3 regions of the Streptomyces sp. 2323.1 genome follow, and region 1 is predicted to be linked to each of the others. Evidence: riboswitches for the same ligand, from Rfam matches in the RefSeq annotation. Region 1 holds a riboswitch; each other region holds the start of a gene.

Region 1 (5,314 bases):
AGGGCGTGGAGTACGAGCTGCTGCTGACCGCCGGTGCGGCGGCCCTGGCACTGACCGGGCCCGGCCGCTTGGCCGTTGACCGCTTCCTGCCCGGCCTGCGGGTCCACCGGCCGGTCCGCGGTGTGGCCGCACTGGTGCTGGGGGTGGTCGTGGCGGGCGTGATGCTGCTGGTCCGGAAGTGACGCCGGGCCGGGCGGGGCAGGAACGGACGCCGGCCCGGGACGGGCAGGAACAGACGCCGGCCCGGTCCGGGCAGGAACGGATGCCAGCCCGGCGGGGGCAGGAATGGATGCCGGCCCGGGGCGGGCAGGAATTCACGCCGGCCCGGGGGCAGGCAGGAACAGCGGAGCCGGAAACGGGGAGTGCGGCGGCACCATGGTGGTGTCGCGGCGGAAGAGCGGAGAGCAGGGCCATGCCGGTACGACGTCTCAATCACGCGGTGCTCTACGTACGTGAGGTGGCGCGGGCCGTCGCCTTCTACACCGAGGCCCTCGGGCTCACGGTGGATGTCGAGGTGCCGGGACGCGCCGCGTTTCTCAGCGCTCCCGGCTCGCTCAACGATCACGACCTGGGGCTGTTCGCCGTGGGTCCCGGGGCTCCCGGGCCCGAAGCGGGACGGGTCGGGCTGTACCACCTCGCCTGGGAGGTCGGCACGCTCGGCGAACTCGTCGCGGCGCGTGACCGGCTCGTCGAGCGGGGCGCCCTGCTGGGGGCCAGCGATCACCTCGTCGCCAAGTCGCTGTACGCCAAGGACCCGGACGGCAACGAGTTCGAGGTGATGTGGCGGGTCCCGCGCGAGGACTGGCCCGGCCCGGACCAGCCGGACCGCGTGCTCCCGCTCGATCTGGCAGCGGCACTGGAGCGCTGGGGGCCGGACCTGATGACGGGGGCGGCGGCGGGGTCGGCCACCTGAGGGGAGGCCGGGGCGGGGTGGTCCTCAGGCGTCCGACGCCGCCCGCTCCTCCTGTCCGCTCCGCCCCGCCGGCTGCGCCTCTTCCTCCGGACCTGCCGTGCCTGCCGGACCTGCCGTACCCTCCGGCTTCGTCGGCTGCGCTCGCCCGGCCCGCTCCGTCCAGCGCTTCTCGACGCCGGACAGCCGCCAGTACGCCAGCGCCGCGGCCCACACGACCACGAACAGGCCGACGATGATGAAGCCGACGTTGTCGAGGTCGAGGCCGGATATCCAGCCGGTCAGCGGGTCGGTGAGGGCGAGCTTGTCGTGCAGCACCGTCACCAGCTCGATCGTGCCGATGAAGAAGGCGACGGCGATCGAGAGGCCGGTGATCGCGAGGTTGTAGTAGACCTTGCGCACCGGGTTGGAGAACGCCCACTGGTAGGCGAAGTTCATGAAGGTGCCGTCGAGGGTGTCGAACAGGCTCATTCCGGCGGCGAAGAGCAGCGGCAGACACAGCACCGCGTACCAGGGCAGACCGGCCGCGGCGCCGCTGCCGGCCATCACCATCAGGGTCACTTCGGTCGCGGTGTCGAAGCCGAGCCCGAAGAGGAAGCCGAGCGGGAACATCTGGCCGGGGCGGGAGACGGAGCGGGTGAACCGCCCCAGGAAGCGGTTCATGAAGCCGCGTGAGTCGAGTTGCCGCTCCAGCTCGACCTCGTCGTAGCGGCCGCTGCGCATCTCGCGGAAGACCCGCCACATCCCGGACAGCGCGATGAGGTTGAGGGCGGCGATGAGGTAGAGGAACGACCCCGAGACGGTGGTCCCGACCGTGCCCAGGATCTGGTGCATGCGGGATTCGTCGTTGAGCAGGATGCCGGCGAGCTGCGCGCCGCCCGCCACGAGGGCCGCCATCACGACGACCACGCTGGAGTGGCCGAGGGCGAACCAGAAGCCGACCGAGACCGGCCGCTTGCCGTCGGCCATCAGCTTGCGGGTGGTGTTGTCGATGGCGGCGATGTGGTCGGCATCGAAGGCGTGCCGCATGCCGAGGGTGTACGCGGTGATGCCCAGCCCGACGCCGAAGACCCGGCTGCCGACGGTGTAGTGGTGCGGGACCACCAGCAGGAAGAGCACGCCGAAGGCGACGACATGCAGTCCGGCTATGACGGCCATCAGGCCCGCGGTACGGACGGTGTCCTGCCGTCGCCAGCGAAAGGCGCCGGAGGCAGGGGTGGTCGGGGTATCGGTGGACAGGGCCATCCGGCGGTCACGCTCCAGCACCTCGTGGATCAGTTCGTGAGATGCCGTGGCCGGTCTCCTGGCTTACAGGTGCACGCGTCCGCCCCCGCCTTCCCGGCCGCGGGCTGCGGTCAGTGGCGCCGCAGAGGCGTCATGCGTCTGCGGAAGGGGTGGAAACTCCCCGATCACAGTGGCGAGGGCCGCTCCGGTCTGGGACCTCACGGTCCGTCACCGGTCTTCCCGAACACCACGGCCCGGCCACTCTAGCCGCCACGGGGGAGGGGTGCGGTCCGTGGGGCGGATCCGGCGACGGGCGGGAGCGCCGTCGGCGGGTGAGGCTCGTCCGTCACAGGTCAAGGGAGCAGAGAAAGGCATGGAGTTCCTGGTCGAAGAGCGCGGTGTTCTCCAGATTGACCATATGGGCCGCGCCCGGTATCCGGATCCTGCGGGCGCCGGGGACGGACAGCGCTATCGCATGGGCGTTGGCGGAGATGTCGCGGCCGTCGAGGTCGCCGTCGAATACGACCGTCGGCACCCGGATCTCCCCCAGCCGCCCGGCGGCTCCGACCTCCAGGGGCATCCCGGCCGCCGTCCCCTCGCCATGCACCTCCACATTGGCCTCGGCCGAGGCGCGCATCCGCTCACGGAATCCCGGGTGCACGGCGGACGGTTCGCGGTGCGGCCCGTCCACCCACATCCGCAGGAAGTGCTCGATATAGCGCTCCACGCCGTCCGGTGCGCCGATCGCCGCCACCTGCTCCTTGATGTGCTCCAGGAGGAAGGGGTCGGTGAAGGCGCGGCCGCTGATCCCGGGGGAGGCGAGGGCGAGAGCCGACACCCGGTCCGGGTGGGCGAGGGCGGTGTCCAGCGCGACCCGGGCGCCGTGGGAGAGGCCGACGAGGACGGCGTGGGGGACGCCGAGGGCGTCGAGAAGCGCGCACAGGTCCTCGTGGTGGGCGAAGTCACCGGCCACCGTGGAGGACAGACCGTGGCCGCGGAGGTCGTAACGGATCGCGCGCAGGCCGGAGTTCACCAGCCAGGAGAACTGCTCGTCCCACATGTGCTGGTCGAGCATCGCGCCGTGCAGCAGTACCACCGCGGGGCCCGAGCCCGCCGTCTCGTAGAAGAGTTCGCCCTCCTCGACCGGCACGATGCCGTTGTCGATCTCGGACCAGGCGGTGATTCTGCGGGTCATTCTCTGGGCCGTCCTTTGTGCGTCGGATGCGGTGGGCTGGGCTGGATGCGACGGGCGTCGGTATTGCCGTGACTGTCGGGTTCCTCCGGTGGAACGTGTGAGCCGTTCCCGAGGTGCCGGAATTCCGCACCGAGTCGGTCGAGCACGTGCAGCGCGGTGCGGAGGTCCTCGGCGGGCAGATCGGCCAGCCGCTGCCGCAGCTGCGCCGTCTCGGCCTTCTGGATTCCGCGTATCGCCTCCGCGCCCTCGGCCGTGAGCTGGATCAGCGACGAGCGGCGGTGGGCGGGGTTGGGCGCCGTCACCGCCAGGCCCAGTTCGACGGCGTGGTTCACCCAGCGCTGCACCGGCTGCCGGTCCAGGTCCATCGCGCGCGCCAACTGCGGCACGGTCCGCGGGCCTTCGGCATGCAGCGCGTCCAGCAGTGCGTGTTCGCCGGCGGTCAGGCCCGTACCGGACAGTTCGCGTTCCACCGCGCGCACGACCGTGCGGTGCAGGGGCCACAGGCGCCGGATGACGCCGTACAGCAGGTCTTCGTCGGGCGCCGGCGTCGGTGCTCCCTCGCCGTCGCCGTCGCGCTCGATGGTGCTCATGGACGTGGACTCCCCCTCGATGACGCTGAATCGCCTCACTGATTCCCCCTCAATGACACTCATAGTGTCATGGTGACACTCGTGATGTCGTTTGGGAAGGGGGCTGCCGCGGAAAGGGGTTGAAGAGGAAAACGAGCCTGACGGGACTCGTGTGACCGGTGGATGAGGAAGGCGGACGGTGGATGAAGGTCTCTTTGCTGCGTGCGGTCGGAGTGGCCACGGCGGCGTACGGGGTGGCGGTGGCCGCGGCGCCCGGTCTGCTGGCCCGGCCCTCCGGGCTGGCCGATGCCGCGGGGCGCACCGCCCCGGCGACCCGGACCTCGCTGCGTCCACTGGCCTGGCGGGACGCGGTGAGCGGGCTGGCGCTGGCGCTGGCTCCGGAAGGGCCGGCGCTGCGCACCGCCGCATATGTGCGGATCGCCGCCGACTTGGGGGATGCCGTGCTGCTCGGTGCGACGCTGCCGGGGCGCGGCCGCCGGGCGGTGGCGGTGGCGGTCTCCGTGGGCTGGGGCGCCCTGTCGGTGGCCGGGCTGCTCGCCGAGGGGCAGCGGTCAGGGGGCCGGGCTGTTCGCCGACGGGCCGGGTCAAGGAGGCCGGGGAAGGGAACTATGTGCCCTCGGGGGACGGGGCCTCTTCGGGTGTGAAGCGGATGACGAGGTCGGCGCGCTCGCGGGTGGCCGCCACGACACGGGCGTTGGCCTCGTCCGAGGCGTGCACGAACCGCTCGGCATCGGCACGCGGGCGTCCGAAGCGCTCATGGCGGTCGATCAGCCGCCGGATCCGCTCCGCGCCGTCCAGCTCCACGTACCAGACCTCGTCGAGCAGTGCGCGCACCCGCGACCAGGGGGCGGAGTCGAGCAGGAGGTAGTTGCCCTCGGTGACGATGAGCGGGATGTGGGGTGCGACGGGGATGCTGCCGGCGACCGGCTCCTCGATACGGCGGTCGAAGGCCGGGGCGTAGACGGAGGTGTCCGGTTCGGGGGAGCGCAGACGGGCCAGGAGTGCCGCGTAGCCGCCGGGGTCGAAGGTGTCCGGTGCGCCCTTGCGGTCCCCGCGGCCCAGGCGGCGCAACTCCGCCTCGGCGAGATGGAAGCCGTCCATCGGCACCAGCGCCGCCTGCCCGGCCAGTCCGGCCACGAGATGGGCGGCGAGGGTGGACTTCCCGGCGCCCGGCGGGCCGGTGATCCCGAGCAGCCGGCGCCGGCCGGGCGTCGCGGAGGCGGCGAGGCCATGGGCGCGGGAGAGGAGGTACCGGAGATCCATGATGTCTCCATCGTGCCTGACCGGGAGCCACATCGGGCGGCTGCGCGCCGGGTTGGCAGCTGCATCTCCCGGTCCCTACGGGCCCGGCGCGGCGGCTGCATCTCCCGGTCCCTACGGGCCCGGCGCGGCGGC
Region 2 (5,314 bases), 1.5 Mb from region 1:
ACCTGACCACCAGCAACGGGGACATCACCGCGAAGTCCGCCTGACACCGGGGCCGTTGGGCCGGCGGGCGGGTACGGGGTCGCCCCGGCCCCCCGGCCGGGGCGGCCCCGCGCCCGGGTCAGTCCTCGCCCTCCAGCTCCCCTTCGGTCTCCAGGAACGCCTCCCGCAGCGCCGCCAGCGTCGCGGCGTCCGGCTTCTCCCACATCCCGCGGGACTCGGCCTCCAGGAGGCGCTCGGCGATGCCGTGCAGGGCCCAGGGGTTGGCCTCCTGGAGGAACGCGCGGTTCTCCGGGTCCAGGACGTAGGCCTGGGCGAGCTTGTCGTACATCCAGTCGGCGACCACGCCGGTGGTGGCGTCATAGCCGAACAAGTAGTCCACCGTGGCGGCGAGTTCGAAGGCGCCCTTGTAGCCGTGACGGCGCATCGCCTCGATCCAGCGGGGGTTGACCACCCGGGCGCGGAAGACCCGCGAGGTCTCCTCGACCAGGGTGCGGGTGCGGACCGTCTCGGGCCGGGTCGAGTCACCGATGTACGCCTCGGGCGCCTTGCCCTTGAGCGCCTTGACGGTGGCGACCATCCCGCCGTGGTACTGGAAGTAGTCGTCGGAGTCCGCGATGTCGTGCTCGCGGGTGTCGGTGTTCTTGGCGGCGACCGCGATGCGCTTGTAGGCGGTCTCCATCTCCTCCCGGGCCGGGCGGCCTTCGAGGCCGCGGCCGTAGGCGTAGCCGCCCCAGACGGTGTACACCTCGGCGAGGTCGGCGTCGGTGCGCCAGTCGCGGGAGTCGATCAGCTGGAGCAGGCCCGCGCCGTACGTCCCCGGGCGGGAGCCGAAGATGCGGGTGGTGGCGCGCCGCTCGTCGCCGTGCGCGGCCAGGTCGGCCTGGGCGTGGGCCCGGACGAAGTTGGACTCCGCGGGCTCGTCCAGACCGGCCACGAGCCGTACCGCGTCGTCGAGGAGGCCGATGACGTGCGGGAAGGCATCGCGGAAGAAGCCCGAGATGCGCAGCGTGACGTCGATGCGGGGGCGGCCCAGCTCGGCGAGCGGGATCGGCTCCAGGCCGTTGACCCGGCGCGAGGCGTCGTCCCAGAGGGGGCGGACACCCAGCAGCGCGAGGGCCTCGGCCACGTCGTCGCCGCTGGTGCGCATCGCGCTGGTGCCCCACAGGGACAGGCCGACCGACTGCGGCCAGTCGCCGTTGTCGCTGCGGTAGCGCTCCAGCAGGGAGTCGGCGAGGGCCTGGCCGGTCTCCCAGGCGAGGCGGGAGGGGACGGCCTTCGGGTCGACGGAGTAGAAGTTACGGCCCGTCGGCAGCACGTTGACCAGGCCGCGCAGCGGGGAGCCGGACGGGCCGGCCGGCACGAAACCGCCGTTCAGCGCGTGCACCGCGTGGTCGATCTCATCGGTGGTGGCGGCCAGCCGCGGCACGACCTCGCGGGCGGCGAAATCGAGGATGTCGGCGACCGCGGACGGGTGGCCCGCGGCCACACCGGCCACCGCCGCCGGGTCCCAGTCCGCGTCCTCCATCGCCTGCACCAGGCCGCGGGCGGTGTCCTCGGCCGCGTCGGCGGTGGTACGGGTGGCCGCGGACTCGTCCAGGCCGAGCGCCTCGCGCAGACCGGGCAGCGCGGACCGGCCGCCCCAGATCTGCCGGGCGCGCAGGATCGACAGCACGAGGTTCACCCGCGCCTCGCCGGTCGGCGCCCCGCCCAGGACGTGCAGTCCGTCGCGGATCTGGGCGTCCTTGACCTCGCACAGCCAGCCGTCGACGTGCAGCAGGAAGTCGTCGAAGCCGTCGTCGTCGGGGCGTTCGTCCAGGCCCAGGTCGTGGTCGAGCTTGGCGGCCTGGATCAGCGTCCAGATCTGGGCGCGGATCGCGGGCAGCTTGGCCGGGTCCATGGCGGAGATGGCCGCGTACTCGTCGAGCAGCTGCTCCAGGCGCGCGATGTCGCCGTAGGACTCGGCGCGGGCCATCGGCGGGACGAGGTGGTCGACGAGGGTGGCGTGCACCCGGCGCTTGGCCTGGGTGCCCTCGCCGGGGTCGTTGACCAGGAAGGGGTAGACGAGGGGGAGGTCGCCGAGGGCGGCGTCCGGGCCGCAGGCGGCGGACAGCCCGGCGTTCTTGCCGGGCAGCCACTCCAGGTTGCCGTGCTTGCCCAGGTGGACCATGGCGTCGGCGCCGAAACCGCCGTCGTCGGCGGAGGCCGCGATCCAGCGGTAGGCCGCCAAGTAGTGGTGCGAGGGCGGCAGATCGGGGTCGTGGTAGATCGCGATCGGGTTCTCGCCGAAGCCACGCGGCGGCTGGATGAGGATCAGCAGATTGCCGCGGCGCAGGGCGGCCAGCACGATGTCGCCCTCGGGGTTGCGGCTGCGGTCGACGAACATCTCGCCGGGCGGCGGCCCCCAGTGCTCCTCGACGGAGTCGCGGAGTTCCTGCGGGAGGGTGGCGTACCAGCGCTTGTAGTCGGCGGCCGGGATCCGGACCGGGTTGCGGGCGAGCTGCTCCTCGGTGAGCCACTCCTGGTCGTGGCCGCCGGCCTCGATGAGGGCGTAGATCAGCTCGTCGCCGTCGCCGGACACCAGGCCGGGGACCTCTTCGGTGCCGAAGTCGTAGCCGTCGGCCTGCAGGCGGCGCAGCAGTGCGACGGCGCTGGCCGGGGTGTCCAGGCCGACCGCGTTGCCGATCCGGGAGTGCTTGGTCGGGTACGCGGACAGCACCAGCGCGAGGCGCTTCTCGGCGGCCGGGATGTGGCGCAGCCGGGCATGGCGCACGGCGATCCCGGCGACCCGGGCGGCGCGCTCGGGGTCGGCGACGTACACCGGCAGACCGTCCTCGTCGACCTCCTTGAAGGAGAACGGGACGGTGATCAGCCGGCCGTCGAACTCGGGGACCGCGATCTGCGAGGCGGCGTCCAGCGGGGAGAGGCCCTCGTCGTTCTCCTCCCAGGCGCTCCGCGGCCCGGTCAGGCACAGGGCCTGGAGGATCGGGACGTCGAGCGCGGCCAGCGCACCGGCGTCCCAGGCCTCGTCGTCCCCGCCGGCCGAGGCGTCCGCCGGCTTGCTGCCACCCGCGGCGAGGACCGTGGTGACCAGCGCGTCGGCGGCCCCCAGGGCCTCGATCAGCTCCGGCTCGGGAGCGCGCAGGGAGGCGACGAAAAGGGGCAGGGCCCGGCCGCCGGCCGCCTCGATCTGCTCGCACAGGGTGCGGACGAAGCCGGTGTTGCCGCTCATGTGGTGGGCGCGGTAGTAGAGCACCGCGATCAGCGGGCCGCTGTCGTTGCGGGAGTCCCACTCCAGCGGCCCCCAGGACGGGGCGGGCGCCGGCGGCTCGAAGCCGTGGCCGGTCAGCAGCACCGTGTCGGAGAGGAAGCGGGCGAGCTGGTCGAGGTTGGCGGGGCCGCCGTGCGCGAGGTAGGCGTGCGCCTCGGCCGCGATGCCCACCGGGACCGTGGACTGCTCCATGAGCTGAGCGTCGGGGGCCTGTTCACCGGTGAGCACGACGACGGGGCGGTGCTGGTCCTCGGCGAGCAGCAGGTCCAGGCCCTCCTGCCAGGCGCGGATGCCGCCCAGGAGGCGTACGACGACGAGGTCCACGCCCTCCAGCAGGGCCGGCAGCTCGGCGACGTCGAGGCGGGCGGGGTTGGCGAGACGGTACGGCACCGGGCCCGTGGCCGCGCGGGCGCTGAGCAGATCGGTGTCGGAGGTCGACAGCAGCAGAAGCATGCGAGCGCAGGCCTTCCTCGGGGTGTCCGCGCCCCGGGTGGTCGTATGGACGGCGGGAGTTCCTGACTCACCCGGCACCTGCCGGGTTCACAGTGGCGGGACCGCGCCGGATTTGCACCGGGCTTCCTCCCTGGGGTCCACGACCCCACGCCGTCGCTGGCGTCCGGCGGATCAGCCGACCCACCGACCTGCATAGTAAGGGCTGGACCCGGGGGAGGTAAGCGGGCCTTTGCGACGGGCGGCCCGGGGTGGCCGCGAGGGGGTCCGGGGCACGGTTCCGGCGTGCACCGTCGTAGGTATGCTCGCCGCCATGCCGCCCTCCCCCTCGATACGCCCCCAAGGGGCCGAACCGCCCATACGGGACCGCGGTGACGCCTGCCCGGGAGCGCTGCGGCTGCACTCCGCCGCCGACGGGTACCTAGCCCGAGTGCGGCTGCCTGCCGGTGACTTGACGGTGCGTCAGGCAAAGGCGCTGGCCGACGCCGCCGACCGCCTCGGCGACGGCCACCTCTCCCTGACCTCACGCGGCAACGCGGAGCTCCGCGGCCTGCCCGACGGCTGCGGCGCCGAGCTGGCCGCCCTGCTGCGCGACGCCGGACTGCTGCCCTCCGCACGCCACGAACGCATCCGCAACATCCTCGCCTCCCCCTTGGCCGGACTCGACCGCAACACCCCTGCTGATGTGCGCCGGTGGGCCCGTGAGCTGGATGAACTCCTCTGCACGAGTGAGCGGGCGACCGCCCTCTCGGGCCGTTTCCTCTTCGTCCTGGACGACGGGCGGGGCGATGTGGCGGGCCTCGGCGGGGATGTGAGCTTGGTCGCAGAAGCGGACCGGGCCGGGGAGTCCGCCGGGTCCGGGGGCACCGCGCTGCTGCGGGTCGGCGACGATCCGGCGGCGCTGCGGATCGCCGGCCCGGACGCCCCGCGCGCCGCGCTCGCCGCCGCCGAGGCCTTCCTGACCGCCGCCGAGGCGAGCGGCAGCGGCGCCTGGCGGGTCCGTGAACTGCCCGCCGAACAGCGGCTGACGGCCCGGGAGGTGGCGGCACACCTACACGAAACCGGCATCACCCCCACATATGTGACGCAGCCACCGGCACCCCTCCCCTCGCCCTCCCCGGACTCCTCGGCCCCCGGCATCATCGACGGCCCCGACGGCACGGCCTCGCTCTGCGTCCTGGCGCCGCTGGGCCGGCTGACGGTCGCCCAGTGGCGTCTGCTGAGCGCCGTCGCCGCCGACGACGGCTGCGGCGCGCTGCGGCTGACCCCCTGGCGTGGCATCGTCGTCCCCGGGCTGCCGGCCGGCACCGCCGCCTCCCGGCTGTCCGCGCTGGCCGCCTCCGGCCTGATCACCGACCCGGACTCCCCCTGGCACCGCCTCGGCGCCTGCACCGGACGCCCCGGCTGCGCCAAGTCCCTCACCGACGTCCGCACCGACGCCGCGGCCGCCGTCGCCACGGGCGCCCGCGTCCCCGACGCCCTCGCCGTACCGGACGGCCTGCCCGTCCACTGGTCCGGCTGCGAACGCCGCTGCGGCCACCCCCACGGCGCATGGGTGGATGTGCGGGCAACAGGGGAGGGCTACCGGGTGGCGGT
Region 3 (5,314 bases), 570 kb from region 1:
GCCGGTGCCGTGCGGCCCGTCGGGGCAGCCGGGGTCGGGCGCGTCCGGGGCGCAGGCGAAGCGGCAGCCGCCGACCACGTCCACGGCCGGCATCAGCGCCGACAGCGCACGCACCGCGGTGCTCTTGGCGGTGCCCTTCTCGCCGCGGACCAGCACACCGCCGACCGCGGGGCTCACCGCGTTCAGCAGCAGCGCCAGCCGCAGGTCGTCCATGCCGACCACCGCGCTGAAGGGGTACTGCGGGGTCGTGTCGTGCGGGGTTGTCATGCTGTGTCGTCCTCCACGTCGCCGTCGAGCTCCGTATTCGTCCCTGGGGTACCCCTCATGGCGCCCCCGGAGGCACGAACGGCAGCCCGTCCGGTACCCCCTCCTCGATCAGCCGGAGCAGCGCGGCGGTGTCCGCGTGCTCCTCGATCAGATCGCCCAGCCGGTCCAGCTGCTCCTCGCGCAGGGCGGCGAAACAGGTGTCGGGGGCGGGCACGAAGGCCCGGCCGGCGTCCGCCGCGACCCGTCGCAGCAGGGCCCGGCGGAAGCCGTCGCTCTCCAGGGAGCCGTGCCAGTGCGTGCCCCATACGGAGCCGGCCCGGCACCCGTCCAGGAACTCTTCGTCCCCGCCGGTCACTTCGGCGACCCCGTGGTGGATCTCGTACCCCTCCACCGGCTCGCCCAGCGCCTCACCGGCCGGCCGCGCCAGCGTCTTCTCCGCCGCGAACCGCACCCGTACCGGCAGCAGCCCGAGCCCCTCGACGGTGCCCGCCTTCGACTCGACCTCGTCCTCGATGAGTTCGCCCAGCATCTGGAAGCCACCACAGATGCCCAGCACCGGCCGGCCCTCGGCGGCCCGCCGGGCGATCGCGTCCGCCAGCCCCCGCGCGCGCAGCCACTCCAGCGCCCGGACCGTGCCCCGGGTCCCCGGCAGCACCACCAGATCCGCGTCGGCCAGCTCCTCGGCCCGGTCCACGAACCGCACGACCACGCCGGGCTCCGCGGCCAGCGCGTCCACGTCCGTGAAGTTCGACATCAGCGGCACGGCGCAGACCGCCACCCGCAGCACCTCCGCGCCGTGCGGCGGCGCCACCACGCTCTCGCGCACCGCGCCGCGCAGCGACACCCTGAGGCCGTCCTCCTCGTCGATGCCCAGCCCGTGCGCGAAGGGCAGCACGCCCAGCGTCTGCCGTCCAGTGAGGCCGCGCAGCATCGCAAGGCCCGGCTCCAGCAGCGTCACATCGCCCCGGAACTTGTTGACGAGATACCCCGCGACCAGCGCCTGATCCTCCTTCGACAGCAGCGCGGTGGTGCCGAAGAAGGACGCGAACACCCCGCCGCGGTCGATGTCGCCGACCACGACGACCGGGATCCGGGCGGCCCGGGCGAGGCCCATGTTCACGATGTCGGTGCGCCGCAGATTGATCTCGGCGGGGCTGCCGGCGCCCTCGCAGATCACCGCGTCGTGCGTCCGCCGCAGCTCTGCCAGGCAGTCGGTGACGGTGCCGAGCAACTGCTCCTGGCGCCCGGCATGGTAGCCACGGGCACTGAGCTCACCCACCGGCTTCCCCAGCAGCACCACCTGGCTGCTGCGGTCGCTGCCCGGCTTGAGCAGCACCGGATTCATCAGCGCGGTCGGCTCCACCCGCGCCGCGGCGGCCTGCATCGCCTGGGCCCGCCCGATCTCCGCGCCCTCGCGCGTGACGAACGAATTCAGCGACATGTTCTGCGCCTTGAACGGTGCCACCCGGACGCCCTGGCGGGCCAGCCAGCGGCAGATCCCCGCCGTCACCACGCTCTTGCCGGCATCGGACGTCGTACCGGCCACCAACAGGCCACCACCGACCGCCCCGCCGGCTGCCTTCAACCGCCCGTTCACGGGGTCCTCCTCCTACGCCGGTGCTCCGGCTGTCTTGAGTCGTACGTGCGGCACTTCGAGTCTTTACGTCCGCCCGCCCCGCAAAGGCATTTCGGGTCTGTCCACCCGCCCACTCCTCGAAGGGACTTCGGGTCGCTACACCTGCCAACTCCCCGGAGGGACTTCGGGTCTGTCCACCTGCCAACTCCCCGGAGGGACTTCGGGTCTCTCCACCCACCCACTCCCCGGAGGCACTTCGGGTCACTACACCCGCCCACCCCCCGAAGGGGGGTGGGCGGCGGGGAAAAAGCAGGCGCCGGGGAAAAAGCAGGCAGCGAGGAAAAAACGGACGGCCTCATACCCGCCCCGCCCTACGCCCAAGCCCCACTCCAAGCCGCCGCCCCGCGCCCGCCCGAGCCGCCGCCCCCCGAGCCCCCGTCGCCCGCCCAGTACCGAACCCCGCCCTCAAAGCACCAAACCCCACCCGAGCCCCCACCGTCGCCACCAGCGCCCACACACTCACCCGCCGCGAGAGCCGCACCGCCCGCTCGATGTCGGACACCGCGACCGGCCGCGCCCCGCCGTTGAGCACCGGACGGTGTTCCACCCGCCCGCCGTACGCCAGAGTGCCGCCCAGCCGTACGCCCAGCGCGCCCGCGAACGATGCCTCCACGGGGCCCGCGTTGGGGCTCGGGTGGGCGCCGCCGTCCGCCCGCCAGGCCCGCAGCGCGGTGCGCCGGCCGGGGCCCGCGAGGACGGTGAGGGCGGCGGTCAGCCGGGAGCCGGGCCAGCCGGCGAGATCGTCGAGCCGGGCCGCGGCCCAGCCGAAACGGCGGTAGCGCGGGGACTTGTGCCCCACCATCGCGTCGAGGGTGTTCACCGCCCGGAACGCCACCAGCCCGGGCACTCCGCCCAGCGCACCCCATACCAGGGCACCCACCACCGCGTCCGAGGTGTTCTCGGCGACCGACTCCACCACCGCACGCGCCATCTGCGGCCCGTCCAGCGCCTGCGGGTCACGTCCGCACAGATGCGGCAGCCGCTCGCGCGCGACCTCCAGGTCACCCGCCGCCAGCGCCCCGCCGACGGCCCGGGCCTCCCGGCCGAGCGAGGTGCCGCCCAGTACGGCCCACACCGTCGCCGCGGTCAGCGCGACCCCGGCGGAGCCGCGCAGCGGGGACGGCGATGGCGCGGCGCCCCGTACGGCGCGCACCAGCAGCGCGGCACCGGCCGCGGCACCGCCCGCACACAGCAGGGCATGGGCCGCCCCGTATCCGCGGTGGTCGCGCCACAGCCGGCGCTCGACGGCGGCCGCGGCCCGGCCGAAGGCGGCCACCGGATGGCCGCGCCGGGGATCCGCCGCGATCAGGTCGCCGAGGAAGCCGAGAGCCGCGCCGCACGCATATCCCGCGTGTTCGCCGCGCATCGGGTCAGACCGCCGCTAGGGCGTGTCCACAACATTCCGCCCAGCCCGCGGCGCCTCGCCCTACACTTCGAAGGGGCCCTGCAGCAGCGGGCAGTGGAGCTCTAGACGGGCAGCCGGGCATGGCGGTATGTCCTCACTCAGGGTCCGCGCCCTGGCTCGACGTGACGGCGACATGAGTCTCCTGGCTCCCCGGATCGGCGAGTCCTCCGGCCTTCCAGCCCTGCGCGTACGCCGTCCGGCGTCCGCGAGATGGACCGTGGCCTTCACTGGAGGAACCCTCCCCGGTGACAGTGGCGGGACCGCGCCGGATTCGCACCGGACTTCCTCAGCTGTCGCCGAATGGCTCGGGCAGTCCACCACGCCCCGCGAATGCCCGTCAACTCACCCTTGACCTGCGACGCTGCCCCGTGGCATGGGCTGTGGTGCACGCCACAGCGTGGTGGCCGGATCACAGACGGTTGCCTGCGCCCCTGATTCCACGTCACTATCGGGAGCACGGCGGCGATGGGGCCGCCGGAAGGGGGCCGGGGGATGCCGCAGCGCGCTGACCGTCACGAGATCCGCATCAGGATCACGGGCACCAACAATCCCGATCAGGACATCGAGGACCTCAAGTCCTGGCTGGAGCGCGAGCCGTGGCTGGCCCGGCGGCAGTACGACTGGGCGCTGCGGCCCCGCCCGGCGGACGCGCACGACGACGGCGACGCCCCGCGCGACATGGCCGTCGGCGTCGACGATCTGGTCCTGGTCATCGTCGGGGCGGTCGCCGCCGAGATCACCAAGAGCCTCAGCATCGCCCTCAAGGAGTGGCTGCGCCGCCGCCGGGAGGAGCGGGACACCGGCGAACGGCCCGCCGTCGCGGTCGGGGCCGGCGCCGGCGGCCTGCGCGCACTGGCAGACGAGGGCCCGGGCGTCCCGGCGCCCGAACCCCCCGATCCCGGCCGCCCGGACGACGGAAGCGGCAGCACCGCCGGGGACTGAGCCGGATGTCCGAATACGACGCGCGGGGCAAGGTCAACCGGGCGCTGTTGATCTGTGTCGACGACTACCGTCATCTGCGCCCGCTCCCCGCGGTGAAGGACAACGCCCAGGAACTCGAACGCGCCCTGCTCGCCCCCGGCGCCGACCTGTTCACTCGGGGCGAGGTCGTCGTTTGCCGCCCGCAGGAGCCGTGGGAGGTGGAACAGGCGCTGGACACCGTCACCCAGGAGGCGCGCGGACTGCTGCTGGTCTACTTCTCCGGCCACGGCCGGGTGGGCCGGGACGGCGGCAATCTGCAGCTGATGGTCGGCGCCTCGGAACGGCGTCACAAGACCGTCTCCTGGCAGGACATGGTGCTGTCCTACCTCGACAACGCCCGGGCCGACCGGATCGTGATCATCCTGGAGTGCTGCTACGCCGGGAACGCGGGGGAGGCCTTCCACAACTGCCGCAAGCCCATGTCGCTGCTGATGGCCGCGCAGCCCAACCGCCGGATCTTCAGCGGCGAGGAGCCCACCGGGGGCAGTGTCTTCACCCGTGCCGTCCGCCAGACCCTGGAACAGGGCTTACCCGGCAGGCGGTGCGTCACCTTCGAGGACCTCGTCCGGGTGCTGCGGGAACAACTCGCCGCGGAACGGACCCCGATGGGCGACATCTGGGAACCGCGGTCGGCGAAGCAGAACACCGTCGACGACGTCATCCTGTCCTTCGCCACCCCCGAGATACGGCCCCCGACCCCGCTGCGGATCCGGCTGCGCCGCCGGTTGAAGTCCTCCTTCCAGCACTGGCTCAGGATCCTGCTGGTGTCGGCGATCATCCTCGTCCCGGCCGCCGCGGGCCTCGTCGTGCTGAACCTCCCGAACGCCGACGCGCCCTGCCCGCCCGCCCTCGAACTGCGCCTGCTGACCGCTCCCGAGGCCGAACCCGCCCTGCGCCAGGCCGCCTTCGACTACGAGATGTCCGGCGCCAACCTGCGGCCCCTCAGCGGCGAGGGCGACCTCCCCGACGGCTGCCGGCGCGCCCAGATCACCGTGTACTCCGCGGCCAAGGACCAGGTCGACCAG

Evidence for each region. Region 1 has a riboswitch for cobalamin ahead of CPH93_RS24385 (HoxN/HupN/NixA family nickel/cobalt transporter). Riboswitches for the same ligand answer to the same signal wherever they lie in the genome.
Region 2: linked by a shared signal. The riboswitch ahead of cobN (cobaltochelatase subunit CobN) and the one ahead of CPH93_RS24385 (HoxN/HupN/NixA family nickel/cobalt transporter) in region 1 are both predicted to bind cobalamin.
Region 3: linked by a shared signal. The riboswitch ahead of CPH93_RS26875 (cobalamin biosynthesis protein) and the one ahead of CPH93_RS24385 (HoxN/HupN/NixA family nickel/cobalt transporter) in region 1 are both predicted to bind cobalamin.

What each region holds. Positions count from the first base shown of each region.
Region 1 is NZ_LT907981.1:5,666,314-5,671,627, forward strand. It holds gene CPH93_RS24375 (DoxX family protein) at 1-182, shown strand, start outside; gene CPH93_RS24380 (VOC family protein) at 413-913, shown strand; gene CPH93_RS24385 (HoxN/HupN/NixA family nickel/cobalt transporter) at 938-2,155, opposite strand; cobalamin riboswitch at 2,187-2,401, opposite strand; gene CPH93_RS24390 (alpha/beta fold hydrolase) at 2,481-3,329, opposite strand; gene CPH93_RS24395 (MarR family winged helix-turn-helix transcriptional regulator) at 3,326-3,958, opposite strand; gene CPH93_RS24400 (hypothetical protein) at 4,102-4,563, shown strand; gene CPH93_RS24405 (nucleoside/nucleotide kinase family protein) at 4,526-5,182, opposite strand.
Region 2 is NZ_LT907981.1:4,130,683-4,135,996, reverse strand. It holds gene CPH93_RS17595 (DUF4097 family beta strand repeat-containing protein) at 1-44, shown strand, start outside; gene cobN (cobaltochelatase subunit CobN) at 119-3,721, opposite strand; cobalamin riboswitch at 3,756-3,916, opposite strand; gene cobG (precorrin-3B synthase) at 4,020-5,314, shown strand, end outside.
Region 3 is NZ_LT907981.1:6,239,284-6,244,597, forward strand. It holds gene CPH93_RS26865 (putative cobaltochelatase) at 1-267, opposite strand, end outside; gene CPH93_RS26870 (cobyric acid synthase) at 323-1,864, opposite strand; gene CPH93_RS26875 (cobalamin biosynthesis protein) at 2,199-3,269, opposite strand; cobalamin riboswitch at 3,444-3,596, opposite strand; gene CPH93_RS26880 (hypothetical protein) at 3,801-4,250, shown strand; gene CPH93_RS26885 (caspase family protein) at 4,256-5,314, shown strand, end outside.